Regions from separate parts of the Telluria mixta genome, predicted to be linked through region 1. Evidence: predicted binding sites of a transcription regulator. Region 1 holds the regulator's gene; the other holds the start of a gene.
What was found. The regulator LexA, encoded in region 1, represses DNA repair genes until DNA is damaged. The targets are predictions, from matches to a motif close to ACTGTATNNNNATACAGT.
Positions count from the first base shown of each region.

Region 2: a site for LexA is predicted at 1,551-1,568, ahead of P0M04_RS30955 (VRR-NUC domain-containing protein). Genes of this name have one in related genera too.

Region 1 covers NZ_CP119520.1:3,761,173-3,765,494, reverse strand. Annotated here, with positions in the region: gene P0M04_RS16745 (replicative DNA helicase) at 1-391, opposite strand, end outside; gene rplI (50S ribosomal protein L9) at 502-954, opposite strand; gene rpsR (30S ribosomal protein S18) at 1,000-1,290, opposite strand; gene priB (primosomal replication protein N) at 1,333-1,623, opposite strand; gene rpsF (30S ribosomal protein S6) at 1,651-2,034, opposite strand; gene lexA (transcriptional repressor LexA) at 2,320-2,985, shown strand; gene P0M04_RS16715 (class I SAM-dependent rRNA methyltransferase) at 3,041-3,676, opposite strand; gene P0M04_RS16710 (tetratricopeptide repeat protein) at 3,751-4,322, opposite strand, start outside.
Region 2 covers NZ_CP119520.1:7,043,875-7,048,196, forward strand. Annotated here, with positions in the region: gene P0M04_RS30945 (M15 family metallopeptidase) at 1-672, opposite strand, end outside; gene P0M04_RS30950 (hypothetical protein) at 730-1,473, shown strand; gene P0M04_RS30955 (VRR-NUC domain-containing protein) at 1,584-3,239, shown strand; gene P0M04_RS30960 (ATP-dependent DNA helicase) at 3,236-4,322, shown strand, end outside.

The DNA of each region.
Region 1 (4,322 bases):
ACACCTCGTCGGCGACGGTGATGAGCTGGCGCAGCACGCCGCGATCGCGGACGATCTCGGCATAACGGCGGATGTTGGCGGCGGATGGCGTATTCTGCGCCATCGCATTCAGGTACTGCAGGCCGCCGACGTCCTCGGCCTTGCCGAGCTGGACGAGCGCCTCGTACACGGTGATCACGTCGGCAGGCTTGCCGGCATTGATCAGGCGAACCATCTGTTCGAAGATGATCCGGTGGTCGTAGCGATAAAAATCCTCCGCATGCATGAAGTCGGCAATGCGGTCCCACGCCGCGTTATCGCGCAGCAGGCCGCCGATGACGGACTGTTCTGCTTCGATGGAATGCGGAGGGATGCGGAGCGACTCGATCTGCGGGTCTGCTGGGGTGTTCATGGCCGGCATTATACCCGTTCCCGATCAGGCGCTGAAATCATTGGTGAGTTTCCAAAAACAAAAAAGCCGGGGCAACCCCGGCTTTTCTCATTCTGACAACAGAATGTATCTTAGGCGGCTTCGCCCACGACAGCGATGGTGATTTCCACCACGACGTCGGTGTGCAGAGCGACCGACACCGGGTGCTCGCCGGTGGTCTTCAGCGGACCGGTCGGCATGCGCACTTGTGCCTTTTCGACGGCGAAACCTTGCTTGGTCAGGGCTTCGGCGATGTCGAAGTTGGTCACGGAACCGAACAGACGGCCGTCGACGCCGGCTTTCTGGGCGATGGTGACGGTCATGCCGTTCAGCTTGTCGCCCTGGCCTTGAGCGGCAGCCAGTTTCTCGGCAGCTGCTTTTTCCAGTTCGGCGCGCTTGACTTCGAACTCGGCCACGGCAGCCTGCGTTGCGCGGCGGGCCATTTTTTGCGGGATCAGGAAGTTACGAGCGTAACCATCTTTGACCTTGACGACGTCGCCCAGGTTGCCGACGTTGACGACTTTTTCCAGCAGGATAACTTGCATTTTATTCTCCAGTAATCTGACTATGCTTGCGGTCGCGACCGACGATTAAGCGTTGTGCAGGTCGGTGTACGGCAGCAGAGCCAGGTAACGGGCGCGCTTGATGGCGGTGTCCACTTGACGCTGGTAGTGAGCCTTGGTGCCGGTCAGGCGTGCCGGCATGATCTTGCCGTTTTCCTGGACGAAATCCTTCAGGGTGTCGACGTCTTTGTAGTCAACCTGTTCCACGCCTGCAGCGGTGAAGCGGCAGAATTTCTTGCGCTTGAACAGCGGGTTCTGCTGTTTACGCTTCTCTTTGAGCTTAGCTTTGTTTTTGTCGAACTTTTTACCGAATGCCATTTTGAGGCTCCTGTATCTATCTATAAACGTGCCCGCAAACTTTTATGCGGCACTGAAATCAATGATGTGAAACACCAGGCTTTTGCTGTGACGGCTTTTCCTGGCCAAGAATCCGGTGAAGCGGTACATCGCGCCCAACTCGGCATTGGCAAATCGTCCCGAAATCTCGCCCGCGGCAACCGCGGGAATCTCGAATTCGACCTGCCTGTCCAGCCTCGCTTCCGTCTGCGTCGATCCGTGTTGCAGGATGCCGCCCACGATGGGGATGCCGGCCGGGGTGTAGCGCAGGACGTCGCGTTCCAGAATGCTTGCGACCAGGGACAGCTTGTTCACTTACAGCCTGATGCTCCCGCGAGAGATTTAGGCTGCTGCGGCCGGAGCGGCGGCCTGCTCGGCGCGGTGGCTCTTGGCTGCGTCTTCGCGCTGGACCGACTTCATCATCGGCGACGGTGCGGTTTCAGCTTTCTTCATCTTCACGGTCAGGTGACGCAGCACGGCATCATTGAATTTGAATGCGGTTTCCAGCTCGACCAGGGTCTCGTTGTCGCACTCGATGTTCAGGCAGATGTAGTGTGCCTTCGGCAGCTTCTGGATCTGGTAAGCCATTTGACGACGGCCCCAATCTTCGACGCGGTGGATGTTGCCGCCGCGCGAGGTGACCGTGGTCTTGTAGCGTTCGATCATCGCCGGGACCTGCTCGCTCTGGTCCGGGTGGACGATAAACACGATTTCATAATGACGCATGAAACACTCCTTAAGGACGTTTAAACAAATGCCCACCTCGGCGTCAAGACGAGTGTGGGAAGGGAAAGCCCAACATTATAACAGCAAAACCGTCAAGTGCTCAATGGGGCAGCGGCACGCAGTGCGTGGCGCTGCGAAAAACGTTGGACGTGCGCTGCGTACCGCACCGCAAAAGGTTGTAGACGTGCACTGCGTACCGCACCGCAAAAAAACTTTGAAATCCCCTTGCGCGCGGCGCAATACTGTACAAAAATACAGTCTGACCCCGTACCAACGAAGACAAACATGCTTAAGCTCACCGCACGGCAAGAACAGATCCTCAACCTGATCAAGGAAGCCATCGACAACACGGGCTTCCCGCCGACCCGCGCCGAAATCGCCCAGGAGCTTGGCTTCCGCTCGGCCAACGCCGCCGAGGAACACCTGCAGGCCCTTGCGCGTAAAGGCGCGATCGAAATTTCCCCGGGTACCTCGCGCGGTATCCGCCTCGTCGGCCAGTCCGTCGAATCCAAGGCTGCCGCTGCTGCCGCGGTGCCTGCCTTCGTACCGCCGATTCCGCCGAACCTGATGTCGCTGCCGCTCGTCGGCCGCGTCGCCGCGGGCTCGCCCATCCTCGCCCAGGAACACGTCGAAGCGACCTATTCCGTCGACCCGGCCATGTTCTCGAGCAAGCCCGACTTCCTGCTGAAGGTCAGGGGCTGGTCGATGCGCGACGCCGGCATCTGCGATGGCGACTTCCTCGCCGTCAAGAAGGTCGACAGCGCGAAGAACGGCCAGATCGTCGTGGCCCGCATCGGCGACGAAGTGACGGTCAAGCGCTACCGCAAGACCGGTACCACGATCGAACTGCTGCCGGAAAACCCGGACTTTTCCGTGATCACCGTCGATCCGCAGGCCGACGAGTTCGCACTGGAAGGCCTGGCGGTCGGACTGCTGCGGTCCTGGCACTAAGCTTCCACCTGCACACAGGCCCGCGTCATGCGGGCCTTGTCGTTTTATCCTTCGCTCAGCGCGGATAGACGAAACCGGTACGGATATCGGTCGGCAGCAGCCGGCTGCCGTCACGTACCATCAGGCGCTGCGGCGGCTCGTCGCCGGCCAGGGCACGCCAGATGACAGGTAGCCCCTCCCCTTTGCGCAACAGCTCGTCGCTACGTTCGAATACGTTGGGGCAACCTGTGGCCGCGAGCAGCGCCTGCACGATGGTCACCTTCCACGCGTCGACACCGGCAGCATTGAACTGGCACACCAGGTAACCGGCGGTCCCGCCATAGCTGTGCACCATGAGCCCGGGCAGACCGTCTTTTTCGCCGTCGATCACCAGCACCAGGGCTTGCGGATCGGCGCCACGCACGGCAACGGCGCGCCGCGCGACCGCAGCCTGCACGCGACGCTTCATCATGGCGTGATCGACCGGTTCGTCCTCGCGCAGGGTCCAGACGCGGGCCGCGATCTGCGACTTCGCGTTGTAGGCCGCGCGCGCCAGAAACTGGCGTGCCGACGACTGCACGATCGCCGTGACACCGGGCTTGCCGCGCTCCTGGGGCCGCCCCTCGACCTTCTCGATGGCGGACAGATAAATCCAGGGGTCGCCGGACAGCAGGCTTTTTTCCTTGCCCTGTTTGATGGTGATGATGAGCATATGCAGACTTCGTTTTCAGGAGCCGAATGATACAGCAAGGCGTTATCGCCTCCGGCGTCTTCCTGCCATCGCCATCACTTGCCGTCGTCGCGCGGCGGTGCGTTCTTGACCATCTCGTTGTGTTCCTTGACGTAGGCCTCGGTACCCGCGCGCCATGCGTCGAAGTCGGCGATGACCAGCCGGCCGGCCACCTTCGTGTCTTCCGCCAGGCGGTCGCCGACCTCCTTCAGGTGCGCGTTCGCCTTCTCCGTCTCGTCCTTCGTCATCAGCTTCGTGATGTCTTCCGGGATCCGTTTCGTGAGCGGCAGCGACGCATTCAGCTGTTTCACCCAGCGGTTATGGCAGGCTTCCCAGTCCTTCATCTTGCCGCTGTAATAGTCGATTTCCTCGTTGACCTTGGACATGGCCGGGAAGCGCGGCGCCGGGCAACGGTAGTCGTTGGTGCGCAGGTCCGAGCCGTCGTATTTCGCGATCCAGTAGTCGAGGTCGGCGCGCCGCGCCTCGCGCTGCTTCATCAGCTCGAGCGACGCGATGGCGACGGCATTGCCCTTCGCGGCCGCCTTCTGGAACCACTGCGCGGCCTTGTCCATGTCGACGCTGCCCGCCTCGCCGTAGAAATACATTTCGCCCAGGTGCTGCTGGGCCA
Region 2 (4,322 bases), 3.3 Mb from region 1:
GAACGCGCAGTCGGCCGCCAACCCATACTGGTGCCAGCTCTGGAATGCGCGGGCGTTGGTCACCTGCGAGCCCATGCCGGCCAGCATGTCCTGGCGGGCCGGGCTGCGGTAGCCTTCCAGCAGGGCCATCTCGTAACCGTATTTCTCCTTCATGATCTTGAACACCAACAGCAGGCGCTGGCTGAACTCCGGCCGCAACAGTCCCCAGTTGCGGCTCGCGTCCACCAGCATCGGACGTACCAGTTCCACTTCGCGCGTGCCGAACGCGAGCGGCGGCAACGCGGCCGGCGGCACCAGCTGCTCGCCCTTGAGCAGCACGGCCACCTGGGCGTCGACGACCGTGTCGGCGGGCTCGTAGTCGGGCAGCATGTCCGGCCGGCGCATCAGCAACGCGAGCAGCGTCGGGACCAGCACGAGCGGCACCCCGACGGCAAACCAGGCCCAGTGCCGGCGCAGCAGCCGGCGGCTGTCGTACAACACGCCGCGCGCGCCCGACCACGATGCCTGCAGCGTCGCATTCCCGCTGCGCTGCCAACCGCCGACGCGCCATTGCAGGCGGCGTTGCAGCATGCCGAGCATCTGCAGCACCATCGCCCGCCCGCCGGGGAACAGGGCGAGCCAGATGACGCTGCAGGCCAGACAAAAGTACAAGAATGCGAGGAAGATCAGCATCGACTTCTCCGGTTTGTTTCTAATTGGAATTAGTTTTCCAATCTTAGGAGTAACGCGGTGCGCCCTACAGATGAAAATCAACCCGGCTCCAGACGTCCCAACCTGATGTCGTCGTCGCGCCGGACCACCGGCGAGATCAATATCCTTGCCGTGCTCGACGGCCAGGCGCCCGGGCGGCGGCTCCGCACCCTGCCCGCCGTCGTCTGGTATGGCGCCGCCGGCGTGCTGGCGTGCTCCCTGCTCGTCGCTCTCGCCTGGCTCGTCCGCGGCACGGCGCCGGCGCGCAGCACGGATACGGCCGGCACGGCGCAGGCGTCCGCGCCGACTTTGCAGTCGACACAGCCCTCCCAATCCTCGCGGCCGGCGCCGGACATGGTCGCATCCCCTGACGCCGCCGGTCCGGCGCGCGGCGCGGTCATCATCGATCTGCCGCAACCCGCCCCGGCGACGGCATCCGCCATGCCTGTGCGCGCCCCGGCCGGCACGGAGACGAATCGGGCCACGCCGCGCCATACGGCCACGCACCCCGCCACGCCGTCGATTCCATCCACGCGGCCGCAACCGGCGCTGCGGACGAATTCGGTCCAGGCGCTCGCTCATACGGACCCGGCACCGCCGCGCCAGAAGCGGAGCGCCGGCCCCTCGAGGACCACGTCATCGGCCGCCACGGTCGATACGGACGTCGCCCTCATCTCGGCCATCCTCCAGCACACCGGCCCCCGTAACGAGGCGGCCGATGGCGCGGGCACGGCGGCGTGCAGCGACAAACCGTGCGGTCCGCGCATTCCACCCCGACAATAGGGCGGCAATCCCGGAAAACCACGCCGCAGGCCATCACGACACCGAAACTGCTGGGCCATCGTCGCCGGCACCGTTATACTGTACAAAAGTACAGTTGGTGCGGTATGACGATGATCAGAGTCCTGGAAAACGAGTTTTATTATCTGGATAACTTCCAGCGCGTGCTGGACTGGATCGCCGAGCGCTACGCCGACCTGCTCATCGACGAGGAACATGCGTTCATCGCCGCCTTCCCGCAATTGCCGCAACCGGCCCGCGCCCTGTTCGTGCGGATGGTCATGCGCAAGGGCACCCTGTTCCGCGCCAGCAAGCTCAACTACGCAGAGATCGGCTGCCCGCGCGCAGCGACAGAGGCGCTGCTGCCCAGCGGCTGGATCGAGTCCGATCCCGTCCTGACGCTCGACGAGTTGTTCGACCTGCTGTCGAAGCCGGAACTGGCCGAGGCGTTCGGCCTGACGGGCGCGCAGAAGAGCGCGCGCAAGGCCGACCAGCTCGAAGCGCTGCGCGCGGATCCTGCGCACGAAGCTCAGCGTCCGTTCTCGCATTGGCACGGCAACTGCGACGACCTCGCATTGCGCCTGCTCGTACAACCGCTGTGCGACCGCCTGCGCCTCATCTTCTTCGGCAACCTCTCGCAGGACTGGACCGAGTTCGTCCTGTCCGACCTGGGCCTGTTCCGCTACGAGCGCGTCGAATTCTCGCCGGCGTCGCGCGGCTTCCGGGCCCGCCAGGACATCGACCACTATCTCGACCTTCACGCGTGCAAGGAGCGCTATTACGCGGGCGAGGCGGCACTGGACGTGCTGGCCGACCTGCCCCGCCATGCGTTCGGCAACGACTGGCTCGACAGCCGGCGCGAACGCCTCCTGTTCCAGCTTGGCCAACTGCTCGAAAAAGAGCGGGACTGGGACAATGCGTATGCCGTGTATGTGGATTGCCGCTATCCGGGCGCGCGCGGACGGGCGATCCGCGTACTGGAAAAGCACGAGAAGTTCGACGCAGCCTATGCCCTGTTCGAGACGGCGCAGCAAGCCCCGGAAAGCGAGGCGGAACGCCAGCACCTGCTGCGCCTCGGCCCGCGCCTGGCACGCAAGCTGGGCCACCCGAAGGGCCCGCCGCGCCGGGCGACGCCGGTCGCGCGGCTCGACCTGAACCTGCCGCTGCCGGGTGGAGAATGGCGCGTCGAAGGCGTCGTGCTGGCGCATCTGGCGCGCGACGACGCACCGGTCTTCTACGTCGAAAACACGCTGGCCAACACGCTGTTCGGGCTGTTGTGCTGGCGCGCCATCTTCGCGGCCATTCCAGGCGCCTTCTTCCACCCGTTCCACCGCGGCCCGGCCGACCTGTTCGCGGCCGACTTCTACCGGCGCCGCAAGGACGATTTCAACGCCTGCCTCGCACTGCTGGACGACGGCCGCCACCGTGCCGCCATGCTCGCGACGTACGAAGAGAAGGCGGGCCTGCAATCGCCGTTCGTCGCCTGGGACTGGCTCGACCGCGACATCATCGAACTGGCGCTGGACTGCATCCCGGCCGCGCACCTGAAACTGTGGTTCCGCCGCATCCTGCAGGACGTGAAGGAAAACCGCACGGGCTTCCCCGACCTGATCCAGTTCTGGCCCGGCGAGCAGCGTTACAACATGATCGAGGTGAAGGGTCCGGGCGACCGCCTGCAGGACAACCAGCTGCGCTGGATCGATTACTGCGCCGAGCACGGCATGCCGATCACGGTGTGCTATCTGCAATGGGAACAAGCGGCGGCATGAGTGACGCGGAAAACAGCGCGCGCTACGTCGTATCCGTGCGTGCCCTGTGCGAGTTCACGGCCAAGCAGGGCGACCTCGACCTGCGCTTCACGCCGTCGCCCACGGCGCAGGAAGGTATCGCGGGTCATGCCGTCGTGGCATCCCGCCGCGACGACAACTACCGCAGCGAAGTGACGCTCGCGGGCGATTGGGGCCCGCTGCACGTGCGTGGACGGGCCGATGGCTACGACCCCGACCGCAACCTGATCGAAGAGGTCAAGACGTACCGCGGCCAGTTCGCGCGCATTCCGGACAACCACCTGCGTCTGGCCTGGGCCCAGTTGCGTGTCTACGGGCACCTGATGTGCGAGGAACTCGGCATGGACGACGTCAACCTGGCGCTCGTCTACTTCGACATCGGCACCCAGCAGGAGACCGTGCTGCGCGAAACCCGCACCCGCGCCGATCTCGCCGCGCTGTTCGAAGACCAGTGCCGCCGCTTCGTCGCCTGGGCCGAGCGGGAACTCGCGCACCGCGGCGCGCGAGACGCCGCGTTGACGGCGCTGCGCTTTCCGCATGCCAATTTCCGTCCCGGCCAGCGCCAGCTCGCGGAAGCCATCTTCCGCGCGAATTCGGGCAAGCGCTGCCTGCTCGCCCAGGCCCCGACCGGCATCGGCAAGACCGTCGGCACCCTGTTCCCGGTGCTGAAGGCGGCCCCGGGACAGGGTCTCGACAAGGTGTTCTTCCTGGCCGCCAAGACGCCGGGACGCCAGCTCGCGCTGGACGCGGCGGCAACACTCAAATCCGGCGGCACGCTGCCATTGCGCGTGCTCGAACTGAGCGCGCGCGACAAGGCCTGCGAGCACCCGGACAAAGCCTGCCATGGCGATTCCTGCCCGCTCGCCCAGGGCTTCTACGACCGCCTGCCGGCCGCGCGCGAAGCGGCGGCGAATGCGGACATGCTCGACCGCGCCACGTTGCGCGAAATCGGCCTCGCGCACGACGTCTGTCCGTACTACCTGGGCAGCGAGATGGTACGCTGGAGCGACGTCGTCGTGGGCGACTACAACTACTGGTTCGACGGCGGCGCGATGCTGTACGCGC